3 regions of the Enterobacter sp. SA197 genome follow, and region 3 is predicted to be linked to each of the others. Evidence: predicted binding sites of a transcription regulator. Region 3 holds the regulator's gene; each other region holds the start of a gene.

Region 1 (3,281 bases), 140 kb from region 3:
CCTGAAGGATCTGCACCCGGAGCTGGAAGTGATTGGTACTAACGCCGACAACGCTGTCCCACATTATCTACGCAAACTCTTTCTTGAGTGACGATAGGGTTATTTATTGACCAGTTGTCAACCAAAGACTCCGCTACAATGGGTGTTCCTTATCCAGAGAGACATTCATTGTGGCGCTTCTCATCATTACCACGATCCTGTGGGCCTTCTCTTTTAGCCTGATTGGCGAGTACCTTGCCGGGCATGTTGACAGCTATTTTTCGGTGCTGATGCGCGTCGGGCTGGCGGCGCTGGTCTTTTTACCTTTCCTGCGCACGCGCGGGCTACCCTTTAAAACAATCGGTTTGTATATGCTGGTGGGGGCGCTCCAACTGGGCATTATGTACCTGTTCAGCTTCCGGGCCTACCTCTACCTGACAGTCTCGGAGTTCCTGCTCTTCACCGTCTTCACGCCGCTTTATATCACCCTCATTTACGATCTGCTCAGTAAACGCAAACTGCGCTGGGGCTATGCGCTGAGTGCGCTGCTGGCGGTGGTGGGAGCGGCGATTATTCGTTATGACAAAGTCAGTGAGCACTTCTGGACAGGGCTGATGTTTGTTCAGCTTGCCAACCTCAGTTTCGCCATCGGCATGGTGGGCTATAAACGCCTGATGGAAACCCGTCCTATGCCGCAGCACAACGCGTTTGCGTGGTTCTACCTCGGTGCGTTTGTGGTGGCGGTGACCGCCTGGTTTGCGCTGGGAAATCCACAAAAACTGCCAACCACCAACGTACAGTGGGGCGTGCTGATCTGGCTGGGCGTGGTGGCGTCAGGGCTTGGCTACTTCATGTGGAACTACGGGGCAACGCAGGTGGATGCCGGTACGCTTGGCATCATGAATAATGTGCACGTTCCGGCCGGGCTGCTGGTTAACCTTGCCATCTGGCAGGAGCAGCCCCACTGGCCGAGCTTTATTATTGGTGGCTCGGTGATAATGGCCTCGCTGTGGGTCCATCGACAGTGGGTCGCTCCGCGCTCCGCACAAACGGCAGATGGTCGCAAGCGTGGTTCCGCGCTGAGCGAATAAACGCCTCGGTCACCGGTTGACGCTGCTCACCATCGCGTGTGGCGGCGTACAACCGGCTCCACAAGCCTTCTCCCAGCGTCTTTGTCACCACCAGCCCCTGGCGTTCAAAACTCTCCACCACCCAGTGCGGCAGTGCGGCAATCCCCATCCGCGCCGCCACCATCTGAATCAATAACAGGGTGTTATCCACACTTTTTAGCGACGGGCTGACGCCTGCCGGTTGCAGGAAGTGACGCCAGATATCCAGACGACTGCGTTGCACCGGGTAAATAAGCAGCGTTTCGGCGGCAATATCTTCCGGTGCGATTCGCGCCCGTGAAGCAAGAGGATGGTCAGGCGAGAGCACCAGCCGCACTTCAAAATCAAACATCGGCGAATAGTACAGCCCGCTGCGCGGCAGAATGTCCGATGTCATCACCAGATCCAGCTCGCCCTGCTGTAAGGCTGGCTGCGGGTCAAAGGTCACGCCTGATTTAAAATCCATCTCCACCTGCGGCCACTGGGTATGAAAACGCTCCAGCGCCGGCGTCAACCACTGGATACAGCTGTGACATTCAATGGCGATGCGCAGGCGTGTTTGCTGCGGTTTATTGCAGGCCTGCAACGCGCTGGTGATTTGTGGCAGCACCTGGTTTGCCAGTTGCAGCAGGATTTCGCCCTGCGGCGTAAAGCGCAGGGGCTGACTTTTACGCACAAACAGCCGGAAGCCCAGGCGCTGTTCCAGATCGCTGAACTGGTGGGAAAGGGCGGACTGAGTCTGGTGCAGCGATGCCGCCGCCGCCGCGAGAGAACCGCTGTTGCGTAACGCCTGCAGCGTTTTCAGATGTTTAATTTCGATCATGAAAGTCCTTCACTCCGGCATGACAAATTTGCGCTTGAGGAATATACAGTACCTTTTGATTATAGATGTGTAAACATCTGGACGTCTAAAATCCGTCGTCTTTTAAATTTATGACGCGGTGGCTGCGTTTACCTGCTCCGGCCACTTACTTCAGTAAGCTCCCGGAAATAAGCAAACGTGCTGCCTGCCCTGAATTCAAAATCTAACGTATTGACAATGACTTAGAGGAAGCGCAAATGACAGTTATCACACACACCCTCGGTTTTCCTCGCGTTGGTCTGCGTCGCGAGCTGAAAAAAGCGCAAGAGAGCTATTGGGCGGGCAACCTTTCCCGTGAAGAGCTGCTGGCGGTTGGCCGCGAACTGCGTGCCCGTCACTGGGAGCAGCAAAAAGCGGCGGGCATTGACCTGTTGCCGGTGGGCGACTTCGCCTGGTACGATCACGTTCTGACCACCAGCCTGCTGCTCGGCAATGTTCCGGCTCGTCATCAGAACAGAGACGGTGCTATCGATATTGATACGCTGTTCCGCATGGGTCGTGGCCGTGCGCCCACCGGTGAACCGGCAGCAGCAGCGGAAATGACCAAGTGGTTTAACACCAACTATCACTACATGGTGCCGGAGTTCGTCAAAGGCCAACAGTTCAGTCTGCGCTGGACGCAACTGCTGGAGGAAGTGGACGACGCGCTGGCGCTGGGCCACAGAGTTAAACCTGTATTGTTAGGCCCGGTCACTTACCTGTGGTTGGGTAAAGTCAAAGGTGAACCCTTTGATCGCCTGAGCCTGCTGAACGATATTCTGCCGGTCTACCAGCAGGTACTGGCTGAACTGGCAACACGCGGCATTGAGTGGGTACAGATTGACGAACCTGCGCTGGTACTGGAACTGCCACAGGTGTGGCTGGATGCGTTCAAACCGGCGTACGACGCGCTGTCCGGGCAGGTGAAGCTGTTGTTAACGACCTATTTCGAGGGCGTCACCCCTAACCTGGACACCATTACGGCGCTGCCGGTACAGGGGCTGCACGTTGATCTTGTTCACGGTAACGATGACGTTGTGAGGCTACATGAGCGCCTGCCCTCTGACTGGTTGCTCTCGGCAGGCCTGATTAACGGTCGTAACGTCTGGCGTGCCGATCTTACAGAGAAATATGCACAAATTGCGGTGATCAACGGCCAACGTCCGCTATGGGTGGCCCCTTCCTGTTCGCTGTTGCATAGCCCCATCGATCTGAACGTAGAAACGCGTCTTGATGCCGAGGTAAAGAGCTGGTTTGCCTTCGCGCTACAGAAATGTGAAGAGCTCGCACTGCTGCGCGATGCGCTGAACAGCGGTGATACCACTGCCATCAAAGCCTGGAGCGTACCGATT
Region 2 (3,281 bases), 1.4 Mb from region 3:
CTTCAGAAGGCAGGCCCAGATAGCGTGCAGAGGCGCCCGTAGCGATGATTAATGCATCACAGGTGTACTCGCCACTGTCGCCGGTCAGACGGAAGGGGCGGTTCTGAAGATCAACGCTATTGATGTGGTCGAACAGAATCTGAGTATCGAATTTTTCGGCATGCTCGTGCATGCGCTCCATCAGCAACGGCCCGGTCAGATGATTGGGATCGCCAGGCCAGTTTTCCACTTCGGTCGTGGTGGTGAGCTGACCGCCTTTCTCCATACCTGTAATTAATACCGGCTCCAGGTTTGCGCGTGCAGCATAGACCGCAGCGGTATAACCCGCGGGGCCTGAACCCAGGATAAGCAGCTTGCTGTGTTTGGCCGTACCCATGAAATCCTCATTTTTATTTGCATACATTGAGTCGGATTGTAGGGAATTTGTAAGCGTAAAAAAAGAGTGCAGCGGTTTTGTTAACGATATGTGTAATAGACAAAGCCGATGGCAAAGTTCAAGGGAAGATTTCAAATATAATAATTTCTACTGAAAATCGGTCGCTTATAAGGGGATAAAATGAGTATTACGGGACCCCGATGATGAATATCTGGCATGTTGTACTAAAAAAAGATGTTTTGCTTTGACAATCCCCTGCGCATTTGCGAAAACATCAAAGGAAGAAAAAAAGCAGTGTTTCGCGCGTGATGCAAAATCATGCATGTAAATGCCATTTTTACCGGGCTAGCGAAATCTACGCATGGTGTGGACAGATGCCATCCGTGATGTCGATAGTGGCCTTCAGGCACCGGCTTCTTAATACAGACCCTGGGATTATGTGGTGTTGGCGTTACACAACACGTTACACATAAAGCGACGGGCAAAGACTCTGAACAGTGAAGTGCACAGGGTCAAGACAGGAGTAGGGAAGGAATACAGAGAGACAATAATAATGGTAGATAGCAAGAAGCGCCCTGGCAAAGATCTCGACCGCATCGATCGTAATATCCTGAACGAATTGCAAAAAGATGGGCGTATTTCCAACGTCGAGCTTTCTAAACGAGTGGGACTTTCTCCCACGCCGTGCCTTGAGCGCGTGCGCAGGCTGGAAAGACAGGGATTCATTCAGGGCTATACAGCACTGCTGAACCCACATTATCTGGATGCATCACTTCTGGTTTTTGTTGAGATTACTCTGAATCGTGGCGCGCCGGATGTGTTTGAGCAATTTAACTCCGCTGTACAAAAACTTGAAGAAATTCAAGAGTGTCATCTTGTTTCTGGCGATTTCGACTACTTGTTGAAAACACGTGTGCCAGATATGTCGGCCTATCGTAAGCTTTTAGGGGAAACCCTGTTGCGACTGCCAGGCGTCAATGACACCCGTACCTATGTGGTGATGGAAGAAGTCAAACAAAGCAATCGTCTGGTTATCAAGACGCGCTAATACGGAACAGGTGCAAAATCAGCTTTTTTTGATTACACTCCTGTTAATCCATACAGCAACAGTGCCGGGGCTTCCCGGCGCTGTTGTCCGTTTTAGCTGGAGAGCCTTACTTGAGCCAGGAATACACAGAAGACAAAGAAGTCACACTTACCAAGCTAAGCAGCGGGCGTCGACTCCTTGAGGCGTTGCTGATCCTCGTTTCTCTGTTTGCCATCTGGCTGATGGCGGCACTTATAAGTTTTAACCCGTCCGATCCCAGTTGGTCTCAGACTGCATGGCATGAACCCATCCATAACTTAGGTGGGCAACCCGGTGCGTGGCTTGCAGACACCCTGTTCTTCATTTTCGGCATTATGGCTTACACCATCCCGGTCATTATTATCGGTGGATGTTGGTTCGCTTACCGCCACCGTGCTAATGAAGATTACATCGATTATTTCGCGGTTTCGCTGCGGTTAATTGGCGCGCTGGCGCTGATCCTTACCTCATGCGGCCTTGCAGCAATAAATGCCGATGATATCTGGTACTTTGCCTCTGGCGGCGTGATTGGCAGTCTGCTCAGCACCACACTGCAGCCACTGTTACGTAGCAGCGGCGGAACCATTGCGTTGCTGTGCGTTTGGGCCGCAGGCCTTACGCTCTTTACGGGCTGGTCTTGGGTGACTATCGCAGAAAAAATCGGCAGCGTGATCCTCAGCATCCTGACCTTCGCCAGCAATCGTACGCGACGTGACGACACCTGGGTTGATGAAGATGAGTATGAAGAGGATGAAGACGATGACGTCCCATCCCGTGCGCCCCGAGAGTCGCGTCGTGCTCGCATCATGCGAGGGGCACTGGCTCGTCGCAAGAGCGTGGCGGAAAAATTCAGTAATCCGATGGGACGTAAAACCGATGAAGCGCTCTTCTCCGGTAAACGCATGGATGACGATGGCGCTGAAGAGATTGAATACTCCGCACGCGGTGTTCCGGCGGATGCTGACGATGTACTGTTCTCGGGTAATCGGGCGACGCACGCAGAAGAGGCCTACGACCCGCTGTTGAGTGGATATCGGGCGACCGAACCCCTTAACGCGGCAGCTACGGAAATGACCGCTGCTCAGGCTTATGCGGCTCCAGCAGCCCCGGCAGATTATGCTCCGGAGCAGCCCCCCGCGTGGCAGCAGTCGATCCCTGAGCCTTATGCTTCTCAGGCGTCAGCCGAGCCTGGTCCGGTGTCCGCGCAAGTGGTGCCAGCGCAGGAGAGCGACTGGCAGCCTACGGCCCCGGTTGTCACCGAGCCTATGGAGTATCAGACCTCTCTGCCTGAGCCAGCCTACGCTGCCCCTGAACCTACTCGTGAGCCGGAACCAGAGCCTGAACCTGAAGAGGTTAAGCATTCCCGTCCACCGCTTTATTATTTTGAAGAAGTTGAAGAGAAGCGGGCCCGTGAGCGCGAGCAGCTTGCGGCCTGGTATCAACCGGTTCCCGAAACCGTTCAGGAGCCACCGCGTCCTGTCACTCCCGCTCCGACAGTTGCACCTGCGGCTGCGCCCGTGACCGCAGCGGCCGTCTCCGCCGTCTCGGGCGTATCACATGCCTCTGCTCCGGAGGCGGTTAACCCGCTCTTCAGTCTTGCTGAAGGCGGGGCGCCGCGACAGCAGGTGAAGGAAGGAATTGGTCCACAGCTGCCCCGTCCGAACCGCGTACGTGTACCGACCCGCCGTGAACTGGCGTCCTACGGTATTAAGCTACCTTCGCAGCGTATGGCTGAAGAGCGCGCGCGTGCAGAACAACATCCTCAGCATGATGCGGTAAGTGATGATGAAGCCGATATCCTGCAACAGCAGGAGCTGGCTCAGCAGTTTGCTGCCAGCC
Region 3 (3,281 bases):
ACCGTTTATCGTGCGCTGGATTTCCTGCTGGAACAAGGCTTTGTGCACAAAGTAGAATCTACCAACAGCTATGTGTTGTGCCATCTTTTTGACCAGCCGACCCATACTTCGGCGATGTTCATCTGCGATCGTTGCGGGGTGGTCAAAGAGGAAGAAGCGGAAGGTGTGGAAGATATCATGCACATGCTCGCCGCAAAATTAGGCTTTGCCCTGCGCCATAATGTTATTGAAGCGCATGGCCTGTGTGCCCGTTGCGCTGAAGTGGAAGCCTGCCGCCATCAGGGCGACTGCCACCACGATCACTCAATTTTAATCAAGAAAAAGCCACGTTAAGCACGGGCTCTGGGCGGGTGGAGAAAGAAGAGTGGTACGTCCATGTACCGTCGGGCAGGGTAGTCTCTTAAAATGCCTGTTCAGAGGGCTTTAAGACTACCAGCGGTAATCGTGACGGGTTTCCCAGTCACCAACCTCTTTTTCCGCTTGATCTTTCTGGTAGCCATAACGTTCCTGGATTTTACCTACCAGCTGATCGCGTTTACCTTCGATGACGGTCATGTCATCGTCAGTCAGTTTGCCCCACTGTTCTTTCGCTTTACCTTTGAACTGTTTCCAGTTACCGCCGACTTCGTCTTTATTCATAATCATTTCCTCATCGTTCGGTTTTGAATAGCGAGTATTCATCCATTTATTACGTTCTTAATGTGCTGAACGTGATAATAATTGTAGTCAGGGATAACGATGCGGTGGATTTATTCGGAATTTTTAACCATCCATACGCTGTTTTGAAGAATAGACATTGAGGAGAAAAAAGAATGCGGCAGAGAACGAGGGGGATTTAAGTTATTGTAATAAAAGCAAATAAACCGCGATAACTGTATGCGTTATCACGGCTCATAAAAGTAAGTTACAGCCATTCGCCATTGCGGATCACGCCAACCGCCAGCCCTTCAATGGTAAAATTCTGCTCGCGCAGATTAACCACGATAGGCGAAAACTCGCTATTTTCCGGCAGGAGCTGAACAGTATTACCTTGCTTTTTCAGCCGTTTAACCGTCACTTCGTCATCAATACGGGCGACCACTACCTGACCATTACGGACATCCTGCGTTTTATGCACGGCCAGAAGGTCGCCGTCCATAATGCCAATGTCTTTCATCGACATCCCGCTAACGCGCAGCAGGAAATCAGCATTAGGTTTGAACAGAGAGGGGTCAACCTGGTAATGGCCTTCAATATGCTGCTGGGCCAGAAGAGGCTCGCCCGCCGCGACGCGCCCGACTAAGGGCAGACCTGCATCATCTTCCACTTCAAGCAGCAAACGAATGCCACGAGAGGCACCAGAGACAATCTCAAGTACACCCTTACGCGCCAGCGCTTTCAGATGCTCTTCCGCTGCGTTTGGGGAACGGAACCCCAATTGTTGCGCGATCTCTGCACGCGTCGGCGGCATACCGGTTTGGTTGATTCGATCGCGGATAAGATCGAACACCTCTTGCTGCCTGGCCGTTAAAGCTTTCATTCCGCCCCCTGGGTGTATATACAGTTATGCTGTGAGTATATACAGCTAAAGGCGATTTTGAAACCAAAATTACGCAAAAAACCAGCAGTTAGCGCAAATCCTGAAGCTTTATCGAAAATGGCTCCACAACAGCGAAACCCAGGTAAAGATCGCAACCAGAATGGCCATCAACACCGCTGCCGACCCCATATCTTTCGCGCGCCCGGACAGCTCATGAAATTCAGCGCCAATTCGGTCAACCACGGCTTCAATAGCGCTGTTGAGGATTTCAACAATCATCACCAGAACCACTGAGCCAATCAGCAATACACGGGTGATGGCGTCAACATCAAGGAAACAGGCGATAATAATTGCCAGAATGACCGCAACGGCCTCCTGGCGGAAAGCAGCTTCGTTGATCCATGCTGCGCGTACGCCTTTCCATGAATAACCCGCCGCTTTGATGATGCGGGTAATGCCAGTGGTATTATTGGCCATTAAAAGAACCTTTTTATGTAATGAACAACGATCTCTATGTAAGGTTATAGAGGTACAAAGAATTTGTGCGCGCTTTCTGATATTCTTGCGGCGCAATGGCATTTTTAACCAGAGGCTTCACATCCTTTATGTCCGGCTGGCCACGAATTTACTACAAATTACTTAATTTACCATTAAGCGTACTGGTAAAAAGTAAGTCGATCCCTGCGGAACCTGCGCAGGAGCTGGGGCTCGATACCTCACGCCCTATTATGTACGTTTTGCCTTATAACTCTAAGGCTGACTTACTCACGTTACGTGCACAATGTCTGGCACATGATTTGCCGGACCCGTTAGAACCGCTGGTGATCGACGGAGCGGAGCTCCCGCGATACATCTTCATTCACGGTGGACCACGGGTGTTTACCTGGTACACGCCGAAAGAAGAGTCTATCAAGCTGTTCCATGACTATCTCGATGTGCACCGTAGCCATCCCGATCTGGATGTGCAGATGGTGCCGGTTTCGATGATGTTCGGCCGCTCACCGGGCCGCGAGAAGGGTGAAGTGAATCCCCCCCTGCGTATGCTCAATGGCATCCAGAAATTCTTTGCTGTCTCCTGGCTTGGCCGTGACAGCTTTGTACGCTTCTCTCCCCCGGTCTCGTTACGCCGCATGGCGACCGAGCACGGTACGGATAAAATCATCGCGCAGAAGCTGGCCCGTGTGGCGCGTATGCATTTCGCTCGCCAGCGTCTGGCTGCGGTTGGCCCGCGCCTGCCTGCCCGTCAGGATCTGTTTAACAAACTGCTGGCCTCCAAGGCAATTGCGCGTGCAGTAGAAGACGAAGCGCGCAGCAAAAAAATCTCTCATGACAAGGCGCAGCAAAACGCCATCGCCCTGATGGAAGAGATAGCGGCAAACTTCTCTTATGAGATGATTCGTCTCTCCGATCGCATCCTGAGCTTTACCTGGAACCGTCTGTATCAGGGCATTAACGTGCACAACGCTGAGCGTGTGCGCCAGTTGGCCCATGATGGCCATGAAATTGTTTATGTGCCCTGCCACCGCAGCCACATGGACTATTTATTGCTCTCCTACGTCCTTTACCACCAGGGGCTGGTCCCGCCGCATATCGCGGCTGGTATTAACCTGAACTTCTGGCCTGCCGGCCCGATTTTCCGCCGTCTGGGCGCGTTCTTCATTCGCCGCTCGTTCAAAGGCAACAAACTTTACTCTACCGTGTTTCGTGAATATCTGGGCGAGCTGTTCCAGCGTGGTTATTCGGTCGAATACTTCGTGGAAGG

The links. The regulator LexA, encoded in region 3, represses DNA repair genes until DNA is damaged. The targets are predictions, from matches to a motif close to TNCTGTATGTACATACAGNA.
Region 1: metR (HTH-type transcriptional regulator MetR) is a predicted target of LexA. The motif match lies at 1,943-1,962, and genes of this name have one in related genera.
Region 2: M1D91_RS08185 (DNA translocase FtsK 4TM domain-containing protein) is a predicted target of LexA. The motif match lies at 1,463-1,482, and genes of this name have one in related genera.

What each region holds. Positions count from the first base shown of each region.
Region 1 covers NZ_CP096393.1:212,675-215,955, forward strand. Annotated here, with positions in the region: gene yigL (sugar/pyridoxal phosphate phosphatase YigL) at 1-91, shown strand, start outside; gene M1D91_RS01020 (carboxylate/amino acid/amine transporter) at 171-1,070, shown strand; gene metR (HTH-type transcriptional regulator MetR) at 958-1,911, opposite strand; gene metE (5-methyltetrahydropteroyltriglutamate--homocysteine S-methyltransferase) at 2,148-3,281, shown strand, end outside.
Region 2 covers NZ_CP096393.1:1,789,008-1,792,288, forward strand. Annotated here, with positions in the region: gene trxB (thioredoxin-disulfide reductase) at 1-376, opposite strand, end outside; gene lrp (leucine-responsive transcriptional regulator Lrp) at 930-1,424, shown strand; gene M1D91_RS08185 (DNA translocase FtsK 4TM domain-containing protein) at 1,535-3,281, shown strand, end outside.
Region 3 covers NZ_CP096393.1:348,333-351,613, reverse strand. Annotated here, with positions in the region: gene zur (zinc uptake transcriptional repressor Zur) at 1-333, shown strand, start outside; gene M1D91_RS01630 (CsbD family protein) at 430-639, opposite strand; gene lexA (transcriptional repressor LexA) at 905-1,519, opposite strand; gene M1D91_RS01620 (diacylglycerol kinase) at 1,628-1,996, opposite strand; gene plsB (glycerol-3-phosphate 1-O-acyltransferase PlsB) at 2,125-3,281, shown strand, end outside.